Regions from separate parts of the Streptomyces sp. NPDC051364 genome, predicted to be linked through region 2. Evidence: riboswitches for the same ligand, from Rfam matches in the RefSeq annotation. Region 2 holds a riboswitch; each other region holds the start of a gene.
What was found. A riboswitch is a leader RNA that binds a small molecule or an ion and turns the genes downstream of it on or off. The one in region 2 is predicted to bind cobalamin.
Positions count from the first base shown of each region.

Region 1 (6,702 bases), on a different contig from region 2:
TGACCCGCCCGCCCTCCGGAGGACCCGGCATGAAGCAAGGCATCCTGAGCGACATCCTCGACTACTCCAACCGCGCGAACCCGTACCCGCTGTACGCGGAACTGCGCAAGACCCCGGTGTTCCACGACGGGGACGGCCCGTACGCCATCAGCACCTACCACGACATCCAGAGCCTGCTGCACGACCCGCGGCTCAGCTCCGAGGCCCGCAACCTGGCCGCGACGGCGGGGGATCCGCTGGCCGAGGGCGAGGAGGAGGGGGCCGCGACCCTGCCTCCGAGCTTCCTGAAGCTGGACCCCCCGGAACACGACCGGCTGCGCCGGATGACCAACCGGCCCTTCGGGCCGCCGCACTCCCCGCACCGCATCGACGGCATGCGCGACGATCTCAAGGGCATCGTCACCGGTCTCATCGACAACCTCGCCGACCCGGGCCGGATCGACCTGGTCGATCAGTTCGCCTACCCGTTCCCCGTCACCATGATCTGCCGGCTGCTCGGTGTGCCGCGCGAGGACGAGCCGCGGTTCCACGTCTGGGCCGACACCCTGGCCGCGAGCCTGGACCCCGACCCGGGCGCCGACCCGAAGGAACGCGACAAGACCACCCACGACGCCCGGATGGAACTGGGCATGTACCTGGCCGGGCTGATCGAGGAGCGCCGCAAGAACCCCGGCGACGACATGCTCTCCCAACTGGCCGTCGGGCACGGCCAGGACGAATCGATGAGCACGATGGAGCTGCTCAGCACGGCCGCCCTGCTGCTGATCGCGGGCCACGAGACCACCGTCAACCTGATCACCAACGGGATGCTCACGCTGCTGCGCAACCCGGACGTGCTGAAGCAGCTGCGCGAGACGCCCGGGCTCGCGGTGCCGATGGTGGAGGAGCTGCTGAGGTTCGAGCCGCCGGTGCAGCTGCTGCCGCAGCGCACCCCGCTCGTCGACATCGAGGTCCGCGGGGTGACCATCCCCAAGGGCTCCTCGATGTGGCTGATCCTCGCCTCCGGCAACCGGGACCCGCACCGCTTCGAGAACCCCGACCGCTTCGACCCGTACCGCAAGGACATCCAGCACCTGGGCCTCGGCAGCGGCATCCACAGCTGTTTCGGCGCCCCGCTGGCCCGGCTGGAGGCGCAGCTCGCGCTGAGCGAGCTGGCCCGCCGCCTGGAGAACCCGCGCCTGGTCGAGGACCCGCCGCCCTACCGGCAGAACGCGGTCCTGCGCGGCCCGCGCCACCTCCAGGTTACGTGCGACGGGATCCGTCCCTGAAGCAGTGGAGCCGAGCCCGGGAGCGGGTACGGCTCAACGTGTGGCTCCGGTCCGCGGGAAGGACCGGAGCAGACGCTTCGTACGGGCAGTCAGGACCGGTCAGGAGCCGGTGAGTTCACCCCGGACCTCGCGGGCCGCCGCCACCAGGCTCGCCAGGGAGGCACGGGTCTCGGGCCAGCCGCGGGTCTTCAGGCCGCAGTCGGGATTGACCCACAGCCGCTCGGCCGGAATGGCCTCGAGCCCCTTGCGCAGCAGCGCGGCCGCCTCCACGGCGGACGGGATGCGCGGCGAGTGGATGTCCCAGACACCCGGACCCACCTCCCGCGGGTATCCGGCGCCGGCGAGCTCGTCGGCCACCTGCATGTGCGAACGCGCGGCCTCCAGGCTGATCACGTCGGCGTCGAGGTCGTCGATGGCCCGGAGGATGTCGCCGAACTCCGCGTAGCACATGTGCGTGTGGATCTGCGTGTCCGGCCGTACCCCGGAGACGGCGAGCCGGAAGGCCTCGGTGGCCCACGCCAGGTATTCCGCACGGTCGGCGGCGCGCAGCGGCAGCGTCTCCCGCAGCGCGGGCTCGTCCACCTGGATCACCGAAGTGCCCGCGGCCTCCAGGTCCCCGACCTCGTCGCGCAGGGCGAGCGCCACCTGCCGTGCCGTGTCCCCGAGCGGCTGGTCGTCCCGTACGAAGGACCACGCGAGCATGGTGACCGGGCCGGTCAGCATGCCCTTGACCGGCCGGGCCGTCTGCGCCTGGGCGTACGTCGTCCAGCGCACGGTCATCGGATCGGGACGGGAGATGTCCCCGGCCAGGACGGGCGGGCGGACGTAACGGGTGCCGTACGACTGGACCCAGCCGTGCCGGGTGGCCAGGTACCCGGTGAGCTGCTCCGCGAAGTACTGCACCATGTCGTTGCGTTCTGGCTCGCCGTGCACGAGGACGTCGATGCCGGCCTTCTCCTGGAAGGCGATGACCTCGCGGATCTCGTCCTCGATGCGCTCCTCGTAGCCGGCCGTGCCGATCCGGCCCGAGCGCAGGTCGGCGCGGGCGGTGCGGAGTTCGGCGGTCTGCGGGAAGGAGCCGATGGTCGTGGTCGGCAGCAGCGGCAGGCCCAGGAGGGCGCGCTGGGCGGCGGAGCGTTCGGCGTACGGCTGGGCACGGCGGGCATCGGCTTCGCCGATCGCCGCCGTACGGGTCCGTACCGCGGGGTCGCAGGTGAGCGGGGAGTTCGAACGGGAGGCCAGGTCGGCGCGGTTGGCGGCGAGTTCGGCCGCGATCGAGGCGGGCCCCTGGCCGAGGCCGCGGGCGAGGGTGGCGATCTCGGCGGTCTTCTGCCGGGCGAAGGCCAGCCAGCGGCGGATCTGCAGGTCGATGTCGCGTTCGACGGCGGCGTCCAGCGGGACGTGCAGCAGCGAGCAGGACGCGGCGACGTCGACCCGGCCGGCGAGGACGAGCAGGGTGCCCAGGGTGGTCAGCGACTTCTGGAGGTCGTTGATCCAGATGTTGCGGCCGTCGACCACGCCGGCGACGAGGCGCTTGCCCGGCAGCCCGCCCACCGCGGCGAGGTCCGCCAGGTTCGCGGCGGCGGCCCCGGTGAAATCGAGCGCCAGGCCTTCGACGGGGGCCTTGGCGAGGACGGGCAGGGCCTCGCCCAGCCGGTCGAAGTACGAGGCGACGAGCAGTTTCGGGCGCTCCGTCAGGGCGCCGAGCTCCCGGTAGGTGCGGGTGGCGACGTTCAGCTCGGCGGGGGTGCGGTCCTGGACCAGGGCGGGCTCGTCGAGCTGCACCCACTCGGCCCCGGCCGCGCGCAGCTCGGCCAGCACCTGGGCGTACACGGGCAGCAGCCGGTCCAGCAGCGTGAGCGGCACGAAGTCGTCGCAGACGCCGGGGGCGGGCTTGGCCAGCAGCAGGTACGTGACCGGTCCCAGCAGGACGGGCCGGGCGCGGTGCCCGAGCGCAAGGGCTTCGCGCAGTTCCGCCACCTGCTTGGCGGGGTCGGCGGTGAAGACGGTGTCCGGCCCCAACTCCGGGACGAGGAAGTGGTAGTTGGTGTCGAACCACTTGGTCATCTCCAGCGGCGCCACATCCTGCGTGCCGCGGGCCATCGCGAAGTACCCGTCCAGAGGGTCGGCCTCGACGGCGGCGCGGTGGCGGGCGGGGACGGCGCCGACCATGAGACTGGTGTCCAGTACGTGGTCGTAGTACGAGAAGTCGCCGGTCGGGACCTCGTGGATTCCGGCATCTGCCAGCTGCTGCCAGGCGCTCCGGCGCAGTTCGCGGGCGGTCTCCCGGAGGGCGGCGGCGCCGACGCGGCCGTTCCAGTAGCCCTCGACGGCCTTCTTCAGTTCCCGGTTCGGCCCCTGGCGGGGGTATCCGTACACGGTGGCGCGTACGGCCGTGGCAGCGGACTCGGTTGTCACGTGACTCTCCTTCGCGAGCATGCGTGTGCGCGTCTTGCGACGGATCCCGGGGAAACCGGGGCGAAGGAGTGACGAACCGGACGGACCACCTGTGCCCGCCTGAATGTGCACGCCGACCCGCCCACGAAGTCACCGGGATCACCGCACGCGAACGGTCGCGTGCGGGCAACGGGCAGGTCTTCGGACTCGCGGGCACGTCTCGTCGTACGAGACTCCTACTGGCCGTCGCTTCCCAGACCCGTCCGGGCCCAGTGCGTATGACGGCGGTCGTTCCCGCTCACCGCTGCGGGGCAGTCCCGGATTCCCACCGGGTTCCCTCTTGCGACGCATCCCGCCTGGAGGACGGGGCGAACCAGCTGCGGAGTCAGCCTAAGGGCAGCCGCCGGGCGGCGGACAGGTGTGATCACCATGCGGACACGGCAATGAGACGCCCCGCCCCCCGGTGCGCCGCCGCCGGCCGCCTCTGTGTGCAGGCGGCCGGCGGCGGGGACCCTTGGCAGCGGGGCCGAAAAGCGACTAAGAGAGCTTGCCGTCGTAGTCCGGCAGCTTGAAGGTGCGCTCCGCGTGCCCGCCGACCAGATCGCTGTTGTTGTTGCCGATGTTGGCGATGATCGTGTAGCCGCGGGCCTCGATCTCGGCGCGCTTGGCCGTCTTGTAGGTGCTGACCTCGCTGAAGAGATCGGGCAGGTCCCGGACGTACAGGTCCGAGACGGGGTAGCCGACCGCCTTGAGGTTGTGCTCGGTGAGGGAGTGGATGATCCCCGGTCGGGCGGTGACGAAGATGATGGCGACGCCGCGCTCGTTCGCGTACCCGGTCAGGTCGCGGACCTCGGAGATCGCCGGGGTCGGGAACGTCCAGAACCAGTGGAAGTCCGTCTCCAGCGAGGAGTTGTCGATGTCGAGGACGATCGCGGGCTTCTCGCCGGCGGGCGACTGGGCGATGCGCTGCTCGACGTACGGGCGGGCCGTGGCCATGACGGCGGCGACATCGCGCTTCCAGGTGCCGTAGTCGATACCGCGGATGAGCGCGTTGCCGCCGGGCGCGGAGGCCGTCGCCGCGGCCGGGGCGGCAGCCGGGGCCGGGGTGGGGACCGGGGCGGCTTGGGCGGAGGCGGCAGGGGCCAGCATCAGGACGACGGTGGCCGCGGCCGTGCCGGTGGCGGTTCCGAGCGTGCGGATGCGGGCGTGGGTGCTGCGCATGTGGGGGCGCTCCTCATGGGCTTCATTGGCCGAAATGACATGTACGGGGCCAGAATCCGCATGCCCGCCCTCCCTGTCTACTGACCGGTAGTTAATTTTTGGTGGCCGTCCCGCTTCACGTGGCGGTCCACCCTCCGTCGAGGGGGAGCGAGGTTCCGGTGAGGTACCCGGCATGGGGCCCGCACAGCCACACCGCGGCCGCGGCGACCTCCTCGGGCTCGATCAGGCGCTTGATCGCGGACCGGTTGAGCAGCACCTCGGACAGCACGTCGCCGGGGCCGATGCCGTGCGCGGCCGCCTGCTGCTCGATCTGGGCCTCGACCAGGGGCGTACGCACGTAGCCGGGGCTGATGCAGTTGCTGGTCACGCCGTACGGGGCGCCCTCGAGCGCGGTGACCTTGCTCAGCCCCTCCAGGCCGTGCTTGGCGGCGACGTAGGCGGACTTGTAGGCGCTCGCGCGCAGCCCGTGGACGCTGGAGATGTTGACCACCCGGCCCCAGCCGGCCGCGTACATGTGCGGCAGCACGTGGCGCAGCAGCAGGAACGGCGCGGTGACCATCACCTGCTGGATCCGGGCGAAGCGCTCGGCCGGGAAGTCCGTGATGGGGGCGACGTGTTGCAGGCCGGCGCTGTTGACCAGGATGTCCACCGCGGCGGGCAGCCCCTCTATCGCGGCCGGGTCGGCGAGGTCGGCCACGTGCGCCTGCCCGCCGACCAGTGCGGCGACGCTCCGGGCCGATTCCTCGCCGATGTCGACCACGTGCACGGTGGCGCCCGCCTCGGCCAGGGCGATCGCGCAGGCCCGGCCGATGCCGCTGCCGCCGCCGGTCACCAGCGCGACGCGCTCCCGCAGGAAAGGAAGTTGGCTCGTCATGGCTGAACAGTAGGGAGGGCGGGCAGCCGCGCCCATGGCGGCGCACACCACACTCCGGGACCCTCGTGTGGTGTGCGCCGCCATGCGCGTCGCTCTGAGGCGATGCCTGCCGTCAACGCCGCTGCGGGGAAAGGAAGTCGAGCAGGGTGCTGCTCGCATCCAGTGCGGTGCTGACGGGGCCGAAGCCTGCGGGCGGCGCAGCGGCCGAGCCGGGCCAGGTGTGGCCCGCGCCGTGCATGACGAGCAGCCGTACGGCTGCCCCCGCGGGGCCGGGCTGCCAGGTGGCGGAGTCGTAGCCGGGCTTGCCCTCCTCGGCCGGACCGCCCGCCCCGGCTGCGGTGGCGAACGCCTCCGCGCTCGCCCGGGCGGACATGGTCGCAGTGATGGGTTCCTCCCCGGGACCGGCCGGCCCGGGACTGGGCAGGCCGGCCAGGGGCCGTACGGGGTCCTCGGCCCCGTAGACGATCAGTACGGGGACCGGCCCGGTGGGCTTCACGGCGGCGGCCCCGGTGGGCAGTTCACCGGAGACCGAGGCCGCGCCCGCGACCAGGTCCGGACGCTGCGCGGCCATCCGCAGGGCCATGGAGCCGCCGTTGGAGAACCCGGCGACGTAGACCCGGTGCGGGTCGGCCCGGCCGGTGCGCACGAGCTCGGCGATCAGTGCCTCGGTGAACCGGACATCGGCGTCCGGATCCGGCCGCTGCCCGGTGGGAGCGGTGCCGGCGCCCCAGGCCTTGCCCAGGGCCTCGGGGTACACGAGGAGCATGCCGCGAGCCTCGGCGGCCCCGTCCAGTCCGCTCTGCTTCCGCAGGTGCTCGGCGTCGGCGCCGCGCCCGTGGAAGGCGATGAGGAGCGGACGGGGTCCGCCGCCCTCCGCGGCGGGGCGGTGCAGCAGGTACTCCCGGGTGCCGCCGTCGACGGTCAGCCGCTCCCGGCTGTCGA
Region 1 is NZ_JBFBAH010000022.1:100,056-106,757, forward strand. It holds gene AB0M76_RS32140 (FAD-dependent oxidoreductase) at 1-3, shown strand, start outside; gene AB0M76_RS32145 (cytochrome P450) at 30-1,268, shown strand; gene metE (5-methyltetrahydropteroyltriglutamate--homocysteine S-methyltransferase) at 1,368-3,686, opposite strand; cobalamin riboswitch at 3,840-4,058, opposite strand; gene AB0M76_RS32155 (HAD family acid phosphatase) at 4,203-4,886, opposite strand; gene AB0M76_RS32160 (3-hydroxybutyrate dehydrogenase) at 5,002-5,760, opposite strand; gene AB0M76_RS32165 (PHB depolymerase family esterase) at 5,873-6,702, opposite strand, start outside.
Region 1: linked by a shared signal. The riboswitch ahead of metE (5-methyltetrahydropteroyltriglutamate--homocysteine S-methyltransferase) and the one ahead of cobN (cobaltochelatase subunit CobN) in region 2 are both predicted to bind cobalamin.

Region 2 (6,702 bases):
CAGGGTGCCGGGCAGGATCGTCAGCACCTCCTCGCCCTCGACGAGCGGGGTGCCGAGCCGGGCGGCGGCGGCGCTCACCGACGTCACCCCGGGGATCACCTCGGCCTCGTAGCGGTCGGCGAGCCGCTTGTGCATGTGCATGTACGAGCCGTAGAAGAGCGGGTCTCCCTCGGCGAGCACGGCGACGGTCCGGCCGGCCTCCAGGTGCGCGGCCAGCCGGGCGGCGGACTCCTCGTAGAACTCCTCCATCGCCCCCTGGTAGCCGCCTGGGTGGTCGGTGGTCTCGGTGGTGACCGGATAGACCAGCGGCTCCTCGACGTGGTCCGCGCGCAGGTGCTCGGCGGCGATCGAGCGGGCGATCGAGCGGCCGTGGCGGGCGCTGTGGTACGCGACGACATCGGCCTCGGCGATGACCTGGACGGCCCGGAGGGTCATCAGGGAGGGGTCGCCGGGGCCGAGCCCGACGCCGTACAGCTTTCCGGTGCGGGCTGCGGTGCTGGCTGCGCTGCTCATTCTTCCTCGCTCGCGATCGCGTTGACGGCGGCGGCCGCGATGGCGCTGCCGCCGCGCCGGCCGCGCACGATCAGGTGGTCGAGGCCGGAGACGTGGGCGGCGAGCGCGTCCTTGGACTCGGCGGCGCCGATGAAGCCGACCGGGACGCCGATGACGGCGGCGGGGCGCGGGGCGCCCTCCTCGATCATCTCGAGCAGCCGGAACAGCGCGGTCGGCGCGTTGCCGACGGCGATCACGGAGCCCTCCAGCAGGCCGCGGTCGCGCCAGACTTCGAGGGCGGCGGCGCTGCGCGTGGTGCCCATCTTCGCGGCGAGGGCGGGCACGGCCGGGTCGGAGAGGGTGCAGATCACCTCGTTGTCGGCGGGCAGCCGCTTGCGGGTGACCCCGCTGGCGACCATCTGCACGTCGCAGAGGATCGGCGCGCCGGCGGTCAGGGCGGCACGCGCGCGCAGCACGACGTCGGGGGTGTAGCCGAGGTCCTGGGGCAGGTCGGTCATTCCGCAGGCGTGAATCATGCGTACCGCGACCTGGGCGACGGAGGCGGGCAGCCCGGAGAGGTCCGCCTCGGCGCGGATCGTGGCAAAGGACTGGCGGTAGATCGCCGCGCCGTCCTTCTCGTACTCGAACACTGTGTACTCGCTCATTTCTTCGCTGCGTCGTGGGAGGTGGTGCGGCGTGCGTCCGCGAGGGCCGCGGGAAGTTCGGAGGTCTGGAGGCCGCGGCGCGGGGTGCGGCCGGCCGCAGAGAGGTCGTAGCCCGTGGGTGTGGCGACCACGTCCACCCACGCGGTACCGCGGGGGTGCCCACACCGGCGTTCGCACCCGGACCAGTGCACGGGCAGGGGGCCGGTCGCACGGGTGACGGCGGCGCGCGCGTCGGCGCGTACGTCCGCGAGGGATTTGGCGCAACCGGGGCGTCCGGTACAGGCGGTGACGGACCGCCAGGGGTCGTCAGGGGCGGTGACCAGCCCGGCCTCGGCGAGGGCGGCCAGCTCTTGTGCTGCGGCGCGGGCGGGCAGGCCGGGGACGACGATGCCGCGCCAGGGGGTCAGGCGGATGCGGCCCGTGAGGCCGGCCAGCAGGCGCCACTGCGCGGTGGTCAGGCGGCCCAGCGGTGCGAGGACGCTGAGCGCGGCGGTGCCGTGGGGCCCTTCGACGATGCCGGGCTCAGGGGCCGGGGAGCGCCGGGCGTCTTCCCGTACGAGGGCGGCCTCGATCCCGGCGGCGGCCAGCCGCACACCCAACTCACCGGAGAGCAGGGCATGTTCGGCGGGCAGCTCGGCAACCCGCCAGGCCCGGGTACCGGCTTCCCGGACGGCGTCGAGGAAGTACGCGGCGGCCACGAGGGCGGCCCGGGGCGCGTCGGCCGCGGCCACGAGCAGGGCGTCCGCCGGATCGGCCGTCCACAGCAGGGTTCGGTCGGCGTCCCGGGCGACCAGGTTCACGTCCGCGGCGAGGGAGGTGACGTCGCCGCGGCCGTCGTCGAGGGCGAACAGGAAGCGGCCGGACAGCCCGGCCGCGGGCGCGCTCGTGCACAGCAGCCGGTCCAGCTCTGCGACCCAGGGCGCCACGTCGGGCAGGCCGCGCCGGTCGAGGCCGGTCAGCGGCGAGGCGACGATGTTGCGGACGCGCTCGTGGGTGGGCGCGGGCAGCAGGCCGGCGCGGACGAGCACGGACTGCAGTTCGCCGCCGCAGCCCGCCCCGAGGCCGCGCAGTTGCGCATTGCCGCGGGAGGTGAGGTCGATGTGCCCGTCGCCGAGCCGCTCCGCGGCATCGGCCAGCAGCGAGGCCGCGTCCGCGTCGAGCATCCCGCCGGGTACCCGGACCCGGGCCAGGAACCCGTCGTCCGCGGCGTGCAGCCGCAGCGCACCGGGGCAGGCGTCACCGCGGTCGCGTATGACGGGTTCGTCCCGCGATGCGGCGGAGGGGGGCTGGGGCGGCATGGCGGCGAGCATACCCACGATTCCCCCGCCCCGACCTGTGGCCGTCACCACCCACCCCTCCGCGCAGCGGTGGTGCGCGGGCGGGCTCGGCGCTCCGCGGAGCGGGGGGGGCGCGCGGGGGGTCGGGGGGCGGGGGCGGGTCCGCCGGTCGGGCGCCCGGGCGCGGGCCACCCCCACTCCCGGTCAGGGAGATCGCCACCTAAGATGACCAGCGGCGGAGCCACATGGCCCGCCGGGAGGAAGCCCGGTGCGAATCCGGCGCGGTCCCGCCACTGTGAACCCTGCAGAGCAATCCGCCGGGTGAGTCAGGAACTCCCGCTGTCCTCACTGCCCGGGGCGCGGAAACCCCGAGGAAGGCCTGCCGCCGCATGATCCTGCTGCTGTCGACGTCCGACACCGATCTGCTCAGCGCCCGCGCCGCGGACGGCCCCGTGCCGTACCGGTTCGCGAACCCGTCCCGCCTTCCCCTCGACGACCTGCCCGGGCTGCTCGACGGCGTCGACCTGGTCGTCGTACGCCTCCTCGGCGGCCTGCGCGCCTGGCAGGACGGCCTCGACCTGCTCCTGGCGCCGGCCCAGACCCGCCCGGTGGTGGTCCTGACCGGCGAACAGGCCCCGGACGCCCAGCTGATGGAGGCCTCCACGGTCCCGATCGGCATCGCGGCCGAGGCGCACGGCTACCTCGCCCACGGCGGCCCCGCCAACCTGGACCAGCTGGCCCGGTTCCTCTCCGACACCGTGCTGCTCACCGGCCACGGCTTCGAGCCGCCGGCCGCCGCGCCGACCTGGGGCCCGCTGGAGCGCACGCCCGGGACCACCGAGGGTCCGCGGATCGCCGTGCTGTACTACCGCGCCCACCAGATGAGCGGCAACACCGCCTTCGTGCACGCCCTGTGCGATGCGATCGAGGCCCAGGACGCCCAGGCGCTCCCCCTCTACGTGTCCTCCCTGCGCGCTCCGGAGCCGGACCTGATCGCCGCGCTGGAGTCGGCTGACGCGGTCGTCACCACCGTCCTCGCGGCCGGCGGCACCAAGCCCGCCACCGCCTCGGCGGGCGGCGACGACGAGTCGTGGGACGCGGGCGCGCTGGCCGCGCTCGGCGTCCCGATCCTGCAGGCCCTGTGCCTGACCGGCTCGCGCAGCGCCTGGGAGGAGAGCGACGAGGGCCTGTCCCCGCTCGACGCCGCGACGCAGGTCGCCGTGCCCGAGTTCGACGGCCGTCTGATCACCGTCCCGTTCTCCTTCAAGGAGCTCGACGAGGACGGCCTGCCCGCCTACGTGGCCGACCCCGAGCGCGCTGCCCGCGTCGCCGGCATCGCCGTCCGGCACGCCCGCCTCCGGCACATCGAGCGGCGCGACAAGAAGCTCGCGCTCGTCCTCTCCGCGTACCCCACCAAGCACTCCCGCATCGGCAACGCGGTCGGCCTCGACACCCCGGCCAGCGCCGTGGAGCTGCTGCGCACCCTCATCGCGGGCGGCTACGACTTCGGCCCCGTCGAGGAGATCCCGGGCCTGGTCTCCGGCGACGGCGACGAGCTGATCCGCGCCCTGATCGAGGCCGGCGGCCACGACCAGGACTGGCTGACCGAGGAGCAGCTGGCCCGCAACCCGGTCCGCATCCCGGCCGCCGACTACAAGCGGTGGTTCGCCGAGCTCCCCGCCGAGCTGCGGGGCAGCGTGGAGCAGCACTGGGGCGAGGCCCCGGGCAACATGTTCGTGGACCGCTCCGCCAACCCGGAGGGCGACATCGTCCTCGCGGCCCTGCGCCGCGGGAACCTGCTCATCCTGATCCAGCCGCCGCGCGGTTTCGGCGAGAACCCGATCGCGATCTACCACGACCCGGACCTGCCGCCGTCGCACCACTACCTGGCCGCTTACCGCTGGATCCAGGCGCGCGCCGAGGACGGCGGCTTCGGCGCCGACGCGATGATCCACCTGGGCAAGCACGGCAACCTGGAGTGGCTGCCGGGCAAGAACGCCGGCCTGTCGGCGGCCTGCGCGCCCGACGCCGCGCTCGGCGACCTGCCGCTCATCTACCCCTTCCTGGTCAACGACCCGGGCGAGGGCACGCAGGCCAAGCGCCGCGTGCACGCCACCCTGGTCGACCACCTGGTGCCGCCGATGGCGCGCGCGGAGTCGTACGGCGACATCGCGCGCCTGGAGCAGCACCTGGACGAGTACGCGCAGATCTCGGCGATGGACCCGGCCAAGCTGCCGGCCATCCGCGCCCAGATCTGGACCCTGATCCAGGCCGCGAAGCTCCACCACGACCTGGGTCTGGAGGAGCGCCCGGACGACGAGGGCTTCGACGACTTCCTGCTGCACGTCGACGGCTGGCTGTGCGAGGTCAAGGACGCCCAGATCCGCGACGGCCTGCACGTCCTGGGCGGCGCCCCGACCGGCGAGGCCCGGGTCAACCTGGTCCTCGCGATCCTGCGCGCCCGTCAGATCTGGGGCGGTACGACGGCCCTGCCCGGCCTGCGCGAGGCGCTCGGCCTGGACGAGTCCGCGGCCACCCGTACGACCGCCGACGAGGCGGAGGCGGCGGCCCGCGCGCTGGTGCAGGCGATGGAGGACGCGAACTGGGCCCCGGAGGCGGTGGCTTCGCTCGCCGCCGGCCACTCGGCGGACGTGGCGGCCGTACTGGACTTCGCGGCCCGGGAGGTCGTCCCGCGGCTGGCCGGCACGACGGACGAGATCGCCCACGTCGTCTCGGCCCTGGACGGCCGCTTCGTCCCGGCGGGCCCCTCGGGCTCCCCCCTCCGGGGCCTGGTGAACGTCCTCCCCACGGGCCGGAACTTCTACTCCGTGGACCCGAAGGCCGTCCCGTCCCGCCTCGCGTGGGAGACGGGCCAGGCCCTGGCCGACTCCCTCCTCACCCGCTACCGCACGGACAACGGCGAGTGGCCGGCCTCCGTCGGGCTGTCCCTCTGGGGCACGAGCGCGATGCGCACCTCCGGCGACGACGTCGCCGAGGCGCTGGCCCTGCTCGGCGTCCGCCCGGTCTGGGACGAGGCCTCGCGCCGCGTCACCGGCCTGGAGCCGATCCCGCTCGAGGAGCTGGGCCGCCCGCGCATCGACGTCACGCTGCGCATCTCGGGCTTCTTCCGGGACGCGTTCCCGCATGTGATCGGCCTGCTGGACGACGCGGTACGGCTGGCGGCGTCCCTGGACGAGCCCGCCTCGGAGAACTACATCCGGGCCCACGCCCAGGCGGACCTGGCCGAGCACGGTGACGAGCGGCGCGCGACGACCCGTATCTTCGGCTCGCGCCCGGGCACGTACGGCGCCGGCATCCTCCAGCTGATCGACTCCCGCGACTGGCGTACGGACGCCGACCTCGCGGAGGTCTACACGGTGTGGGGCGGCTACGCGTACGGCCGCGGCCTGGAAGGCCGCCCGGCCCGCGCCGAGATGGAGACCGCGTACAAGCGGATCACGGTGGCCGCGAAGAACACGGACACCCGCGAGCACGACATCGCCGACTCGGACGACTACTTCCAGTACCACGGCGGCATGGTGGCCACGGTCCGCGCCCTGCGCGGCACGGCCCCGGAGGCGTACATCGGCGACTCCACCCGCCCGGAGACGGTCAAGACCCGCACCCTGGTCGAGGAGACGTCCCGCGTCTTCCGCGCCCGCGTGGTCAACCCCAAGTGGATCGAGGCGATGCGCCGCCACGGCTACAAGGGCGCCTTCGAGCTGGCGGCGACGGTGGACTACCTCTTCGGCTACGACGCCACGACGGGCGTGGTCGCGGACTGGATGTACGACAAGCTCACGGAAACCTACGTGCTGGACCCGACGAACCGCGCCTTCCTGGAGGAGGCCAACCCCTGGGCCCTGCACGGCATCGCGGAACGCCTCCTGGAGGCCGAGTCCCGCGGCATGTGGGAGAAGCCGGACCCCCAGATCCTCGAATCCCTCCGCCAGGTCTACCTGGACACGGAAGGCAACCTGGAAGGCGACTCGGAGTAGTCCGCACCGCACGGAGCCGGACCGGCCTCCTCACCGCGTACGGGTGGGAAGGCCGGTCCGGCTCTATGCGTTCCGGCTCCCGGGCTGCTCAGCTCAGCCGTACGGGCAGGCTGAGGAGCCCGCGGTGGCGGGGGTTGGACTGCCACCGCGCCTCGTGCGTCTCGTCCAGGCGCAGGCGGGGGAACCGCTCGAGGACCCGGGTGAGGGCGATCTCGCCCTGCAGGCGGGCGAGCGGCGCCCCGAGGCAGTGGTGGATGCCGTGGCCGAAGG
Region 2 is NZ_JBFBAH010000002.1:45,319-52,020, reverse strand. It holds gene AB0M76_RS04120 (precorrin-2 C(20)-methyltransferase) at 1-513, opposite strand, end outside; gene AB0M76_RS04115 (precorrin-8X methylmutase) at 510-1,157, opposite strand; gene cobG (precorrin-3B synthase) at 1,154-2,455, opposite strand; cobalamin riboswitch at 2,650-2,791, shown strand; gene cobN (cobaltochelatase subunit CobN) at 2,824-6,432, shown strand; gene AB0M76_RS04100 (cytochrome P450) at 6,521-6,702, opposite strand, start outside.

Region 3 (6,702 bases), on a different contig from region 2:
CGGTCTGGGCACGTTCTGGGCCCTGGAGCTCGTACGGGACCGGCAGACGCGCGAGCCGCTCGTCCCGTACAACGCCTCCGGGGCGGACAACGCGCCGATGGCCGAGTTCGCCGCCGCCTGCAAGAAGGGCGGGCTGTGGCCGCTGACCGCCGGCAACCGCATCCACATCGCCCCGCCCTGCAACATCGGCCCGCAGGACGTGGCCAAGGGCCTCGCGATCCTCGACGAGGCGCTGTCGGTCGCGGATACGCACACCGTCTGACCTGCTGCGCTGTGCGGTCGCCCAAGCCGTGGGTGCCGGTGTTCGGACGATCTGTACGGGTAACAACGCCGTTCGCGCATGTTGCAATCCGAAGCAGCACCTACGGACCGGGATGCACGTCAGTCCCGGGGCGGCCCCTCGGGGCCGAACGGCGGGGAGCGGGACGTCCTGCGGTCGGGGGCGGCGCTGGACGCCGGGCGTACGGGATCCAGACCACCGGACTCCGTGTTCCCGAGGCACCGAAGGAAGACACCATGAGCAAGCACGTCCTGGCGCAGAACCAGTACGGCAAGGCCGAGAACCGCATCGTCAAGGTCACCCGCAAGGGCGGCGACGGGTCTTGGCACGAGATCCGCGACCTCAACGTCTCGGTCGCGCTCCGCGGCGAGTTCCGCGACGTCCACCTGACCGGCGACAACGCCAACTGCCTGCCCACGGACACCACCAAGAACACGGTGTACGCCTTCGGCAAGGAGCACGGGATCGCCTCCCCCGAGGCCTTCGGCATCCTGCTCGCGAAGCACTTCGTCTCCTCCCAGTCGCCGATCCGCGAGGCGCAGATCCGGATCGAGGAGTACGTCTGGGAGCGGATCCCGGTCCCGACGCGCAAGGAGCAGCACTCCTTCGTCCGCAAGGGCCAGGAGGTGCGCACCGCGCAGATCACGTACAGCGAGACGACCGGCCTGCAGGTCATCTCGGGTCTGAAGGACCTGACGGTGATGAACTCGACCAACTCCGAGTTCCACGGCTACATCAAGGACAAGTACACGACGCTCAAGGAGGCGTACGACCGCATCCTGGCGACCAAGGTCACCGCGCGCTGGGCGCACTCGGCGCTGGCCGCGGACGACTCCGCGTACGACTGGGACCAGTCGTACAAGAAGGTCCGCAAGAACATGCTGGAAGCGTTCGCCGAGACCTACTCGTACTCGCTGCAGCAGACCCTCAACCAGATGGCCGAGCGGGTGCTCGACCACTGCCCGCGGGTCAACGAGGTACGCCTGAACCTCCCCAACAAGCACCACTTCCTCGTCGACCTGGAGCCCTTCGGCCTCAAGAACGACAACGAGGTCTACTTCGCGGCGGACCGGATGTACGGCCTGATCGAGGGCACCGTGCACCGCGACGGCGTGCAGCCGGTGATCGCGACGAGCGACTGGATCGTCGCCTGAGTCGCGTAAGTCGCGTAACGGCTCCCGCATACGTTCGGCCCGGACCGCGTCGCGGGGTCCGGGCCGTTCTGCTGCCTGCGGCCCGTTCTGCTCCGGCTACTTCCCGACCGGCTGTCCGAGCTGAAGGTTCCACCGCCCCAGCCGCCCGGTGAGGCTGGTCACCGTGTCCGGCCGTACGTCGAGGCGCCAGAAAGCGGCGGCCGGCAGCTCCAGCGCGGACACGACGGCCGCCCGGACGACGGCCTGGTCGACCACGGCGCGATGCGTGCCGGTGGGCAGGGCGGCGAGGGCGGCGCCGACGCGGGCGATCAGCGCGGTGACGGACTCCCCGCCGGGCGGCGCGTAGTCGGGGTCCGCCAGCCAGCTCCGGACGGCGGCCGGATCCTCGGCGGCGACCTCGTCCAGGGTCCGCCCGGCCCACTCCCCCGTGTCCGGGCCCTGCAGGCCCGCGTACTGCGGGCAGGGGTCGCCGTGGCCGAAGCGCACCTGTCGTGAGGCGTCCTCGAATGGACGTCTCACGAACTGAACTCGTACTACGTCGCTCTTCATAAGGGGAGCGTAAACGCGGTACGGTCTCGGACGACAACCTAAAAAAGACGACGGTATGACGGAAGTACCGGTGAAAATCCGGCACGGTCGCGCCACTGTGAATCCTCCCGGAGGGGGAGGAGAAGTCAGACCCGCCATGTCGTCGCTAGCACCACTGACCGGGACGCGTGTTCCCTCTGGAGGTTCTGCCATGGCTCACTCCGCCGTGCCCACGACGGCCCCTGCCGTCACCCCGATCTCGCTCTCCGCGCTCGCCCCCTGGGCCCTGTTCGTCGGCGTCCTGATGCTGGTCCTGCTCTACCTCGTCGGTGCCGAGCAGGGCGCCACCGCGCTCTTCGAGGGCGACACCGTCCACGAGTGGATGCACGACGGTCGCCACCTCCTCGGCTTCCCCTGCCACTGATCTCCGCCTCGGCAAGGGAAGAACCGAACCATGAACTCCATCTCCCCCCGCGTCCTGCTGGTGCGGGGCATGCTGGCCGGACTGCTCGCCGGCGTGGCGGCGTTCCTCGTCGCGTACGTCCTCGGTGAGGCCAAGGTCGACGCGGCGATCGCCATCGAGGAGGCGGGCCACGCCGCCCACGAGCACGGCGAGGAGGCGGCCCCGGTCAGCCGGGCCCTCCAGGCCACGGCAGGCCTTGGCACCGGCACGCTCCTGTACGGGATCGCGCTCGGCGGGATCGCCGCGCTCGTGTTCTGCTACGCCCTGGGCCGGATCGGCCGCTTCGGCCCTCGGGCCACGGCCCTGCTGGTCTCGGGCGGCCTGTTCGTCGCCTTCAACCTGGTGCCGTTCCTCAAGTACCCGTCCAACCCGCCGGCCGTCGGGGACCCCGACACCGTCGTCCGGAGGACCACCCTCTACATCCTGATGATCGCGTTGAGCGCGCTGCTGTCGGCGGGCGCGCTCATCCTGGGCCGGCGCCTGGCGCCCAAGCTCGGGAACTGGAACGCCTCGATCGTCGCCTCGGTCGGCTTCGTCGCGGTGGTCGCCATCGCCTACGCGGCCCTGCCCGGCATCAACGAGGTCCCGGCGGACTTCCCGGCCGCCCTGATCTGGCAGTTCCGCCTCGCGACCGTGGCCATCCAGGTCGCGATGTGGACGACTTTCGGCCTGGCCTTCGGTTTTCTTGCCGAACGGGCCCTTGCCCCGGCCGCCGCACCCCAGGAGGCTGTACAGCCCGCGAGCTGACGATGAGGGGGCCGGTAGTACATGCAGACGGCGATCTGGGAATGGCGCGGCTGGACGGGCGCCGTCCCGTTCTGGCTCAACACCGTTCTGCTGCTCCTGGCCCCTTTCACCGCCGCCACGCTGCTGGCCCAGGTCGGCATCATCACGGCCCTGGCCGCCCTCGGCGGCCTGGCCCGCCACCTCTGGTTCGGCGACTACGGCCACCCGGCCATCCACCTCGCCGCCGCCCTCATGGGGGCGGCGGCGATCGTTTTCGTCCTCGTCTGACCCTCCCCGGCCCCGGGTGCGCCGCCCCGGACTCACAGGGTCGGGTCCATGAGCTTCAGCGTGTACGCCCGCCGGGTGCGGGACCACACGCTGCCGCACGCCCGCCGGCGGAGCGCATTGCGCAGCGCCGTCGTCCTGTTCAAGCCCTTCGGGTTCCAGGCGACCTGGTCCTACCTCGGCACCGTCGGGGACCTGGACCGGGACGGGGACGCGCTGCTGCGGGCGCTGAAGAAGCTCGAGTCGAGCCGGGACGCGGGGATTGCCGAGCGGGCCGCGTTCGCCGAGCGGCGGCGCGAGGAGAAGCGGATCCTGCACCGGCAGCGTCCCTCGGCCGCCGACACGGAGTTCTTTCGGGGGCCCCGCTGGCCCGGGCCCGACGGGCATCGGGCGGCGGTCCACGAGGTCGCCCGGCTCTGGCGCGCTCACGCCGGGCCGGTTCCCGAACTGCCGCCGGGGGCCACCGGGGCGGCCGGCCTCGACATCGTGGTGTGCGGGCACGTCCTCTTGTACCTGATGGCCGGCGGCCGTCTGGACCGGTACCGGCTGGATGCGGTCGAGGAGTGTCTGCCGGAATTGCGCCGCTGGGCCTCGCTGCCATCCCCGCACGACGCGGCATGCACGCACTTCCGGCGTCTGCTGAGGTTGGCCGAGCTGATCCTCAACGACCCCGACGGCGCTGCGCGGCCGCAGTAGCCGGTCTGCCGTCCACCCGTGCGCGGTGCGTGGTGCACTCGTTCGGCCGTATCCGGCGCAATCCTCGGGACAGGGGCGGTGCACCCGTCACCAGCTGGGAAGACGTCCGGGGCGGAGTGTCGACACGCCTGTGACGTCGCGTCAGTCTTCGGCGTTGTAACCGGTACTGACGGGCAGCGAGGGGTTCCACTGCTCTCAGGAGACCCGGCCGCCGGAGCCGGGGGGATCGGACCAGGAGGGAATTCCATGCCCCGCGCCAAGTGGGTGGTCGGCGTGCTGACAGTGGCTCTGCTGGGCACCGGCATAGGGATGTTGCGCAGCACCGAGGGCGCGCGGCCCACCGCCGCCACCGCCGCCGACGCGCTGCCCTCGCGGGCCCTGGGCCTGTCCGGTCACCGCCGACTCGTCGAGCAGCTGGAGCACTCCGGACAGCACGCCGCAGCCAAGGGGCCCCGACCCGCGCGGGCCGCCGGCATCACACCGCTGCGGGCCGCACGACCGCTGCGGCTGCACATCCCGAGTCTGGGGGTCGACCTGCCGCTGGGCGGGGACGGGGACGAGGCCTCCTGGGACCACGACACCCCGGCCCCGGGCTCGGTCGGCACCGCCGTGGTCACGGCCGCCGACCTGCACCTCGCCGAGCTGCGACGCGGGCTGACCGTCGAGATCGCGCGCGCGGACGGCCGTACCGCCGTCTTCACCGTCGACCGTGTCTCGCCCGGCGGTTTCAGCGGTCGCGGCCAGCGGCCCGGGCGGGCCCAACTGCGGCTGGTCAGCGGTGAGACCACGGTCCTGGCGCGGCTGACCGGCCGCCACCGCACCGGCTGACCCCGCCGGCACCGCCCCCGACCGCCCCCGACCGCCCCGCGCACCGGCAGCCGCCTCGGCTTCCTGTCATCCGAGGGGGGTGTCTTCGTCCCCCGGTCGGGGGCTTCTGCGGTCCGGTCGGGGAGTCACCCGGCGTATCGGGGCAGACCCCTCGCATGAGCGGGACACGGCATGCACGCACGGCACTGGCCAGGGCCCTTTCGGCGGCCTGTGTCGTGCTGCTGTGCCTGTTCGCGTCCGGTCCCCCCGTCACGACGGCCGCAGCGGCGGCCGCCGCCCTCGAGCGCACCGGGTCCGGCGCGCCGAGCGAGCCGGGCGCCCCCGTCGAGGGGGAGTCCGATCCGGCCACGGATCCCGAAGTGCGGCCCGCCGTACGCCTGGTCGTGCGCGGACTGCCGGGTGTACGGCAGCTGCCGCGGCCGGTGTTTCACGTGAAACAGACCGGTCAGGCGATGCGCGCCGACTCGTTCGGGACGGCCGGGCCAGTGCCGTCCGCGGGGACGGTGCGGGGTGTGGTCCTGCGCTGCTGAGCGGGCCGAGCAGCAGCGCGTACCCCCACACACCCCCTGAACACGGTGAGGTTCCGGCATGCCCATCGACCCGTACGCCGCCCTGAACGCCATGCTCCGCGCCGAGGTCACCCGCTACACCCCGCCGGCCGCGAAGCCGCCGAGCCGTGGGACCGATGGCGAGGACACCCCCGCCCCCGCCGCCTCCGTGGCCGCGGTGGCCACCTCCGCCACCGGCTCCGAGTCCTCGCCCGAGGACTGACCCCCGGAATACGGGCAGGCGCCGGTTCCCGTACGGGGACCGGCGCCTGCCTCTGCCTCCGGCTCAGGCCTCGCGTTCGTAGAAGCGGTAGAACGCCACCAGTCCGACACCGACGCCGGTGATCAGGCCGATCCAGCTCGAGCGGAGGACCGAGTGGTCGGTGAGGCTGTTCAGGTAGCCCACGGCGATGCCGGCGAAGACGCCGTACGCCGCGGCGTGCACCTCCCGCTTCAGCCGGGGGCCGACGCGGGCGAGGGTGAACATGATGGCGGCGAAGACGGCGCCGCACAGGATTCCGTAGAAGACGTTGCCCGCATCGACCGGTCCCGTCTGGCGCTGCATGAAGGCCGCCCAGACGCCGTAGACCAGTCCGAGGAGCAGCGCCCGCGTCAGCTGGCCCTTGCTCGCTTCGTCCATGCCGGTCGCCTGCAAGTGCCGCCTCGGGGCGGTGGGTGCCGCATGTGCCATGACAGGGCTCCTCTCTCCCATCATCCAGGGCACACCCGCCGCCCCCGACCGGCAAGTGGATCAGCGGATCGGTGGATCAGCGGCCGTGTACCGCCACGGCGTGCCACGCGCCGCGGCGGCACCACCGGCCCCCGTCCGAACGCCCGCCACCCGCCCGCAGCAGCACCGCTCGCGCCCCGCACCGTCCCGGCTTTCCCTGGTGACGTGCGCACCTTCCTCTCGGCGGTACTCATCGTCCTCGTGACCGTCCTCGTGCCCGCCGGCGCCGTCGCGTACTGGGCCGACCGCGAGCTGGGCAACGCCGACCGGTACACCGCCGCCATGTCCCCGCTGGCCGAGAACGCGGCCGTCCAGGGCGTCGTCGTCACCCAGGCGAGCCGCGCCCTCGCCGGGCAGATCGACGCCGGCCCCTTCCAGGGCGGGGTCGACGCACTGCTCGGCGAGGCCCTGCGCTCCTTCGCCGGCACCCCCGCCTACCGCACCGCCTGGGACGCGGCCAACCG
Region 3 is NZ_JBFBAH010000001.1:457,690-464,391, reverse strand. It holds gene AB0M76_RS02260 (aspartate aminotransferase family protein) at 1-262, shown strand, start outside; gene pucL (factor-independent urate hydroxylase) at 517-1,434, shown strand; gene AB0M76_RS02250 (histidine phosphatase family protein) at 1,531-1,953, opposite strand; cobalamin riboswitch at 1,988-2,137, shown strand; gene AB0M76_RS02245 (CbtB-domain containing protein) at 2,174-2,386, shown strand; gene AB0M76_RS02240 (CbtA family protein) at 2,417-3,172, shown strand; gene AB0M76_RS02235 (hypothetical protein) at 3,194-3,439, shown strand; gene AB0M76_RS02230 (hypothetical protein) at 3,488-4,132, shown strand; gene AB0M76_RS02225 (class F sortase) at 4,379-4,960, shown strand; gene AB0M76_RS02220 (hypothetical protein) at 5,116-5,490, shown strand; gene AB0M76_RS02215 (hypothetical protein) at 5,549-5,731, shown strand; gene AB0M76_RS02210 (hypothetical protein) at 5,795-6,199, opposite strand; gene AB0M76_RS02205 (hypothetical protein) at 6,404-6,702, shown strand, end outside.
Region 3: linked by a shared signal. The riboswitch ahead of AB0M76_RS02245 (CbtB-domain containing protein) and the one ahead of cobN (cobaltochelatase subunit CobN) in region 2 are both predicted to bind cobalamin.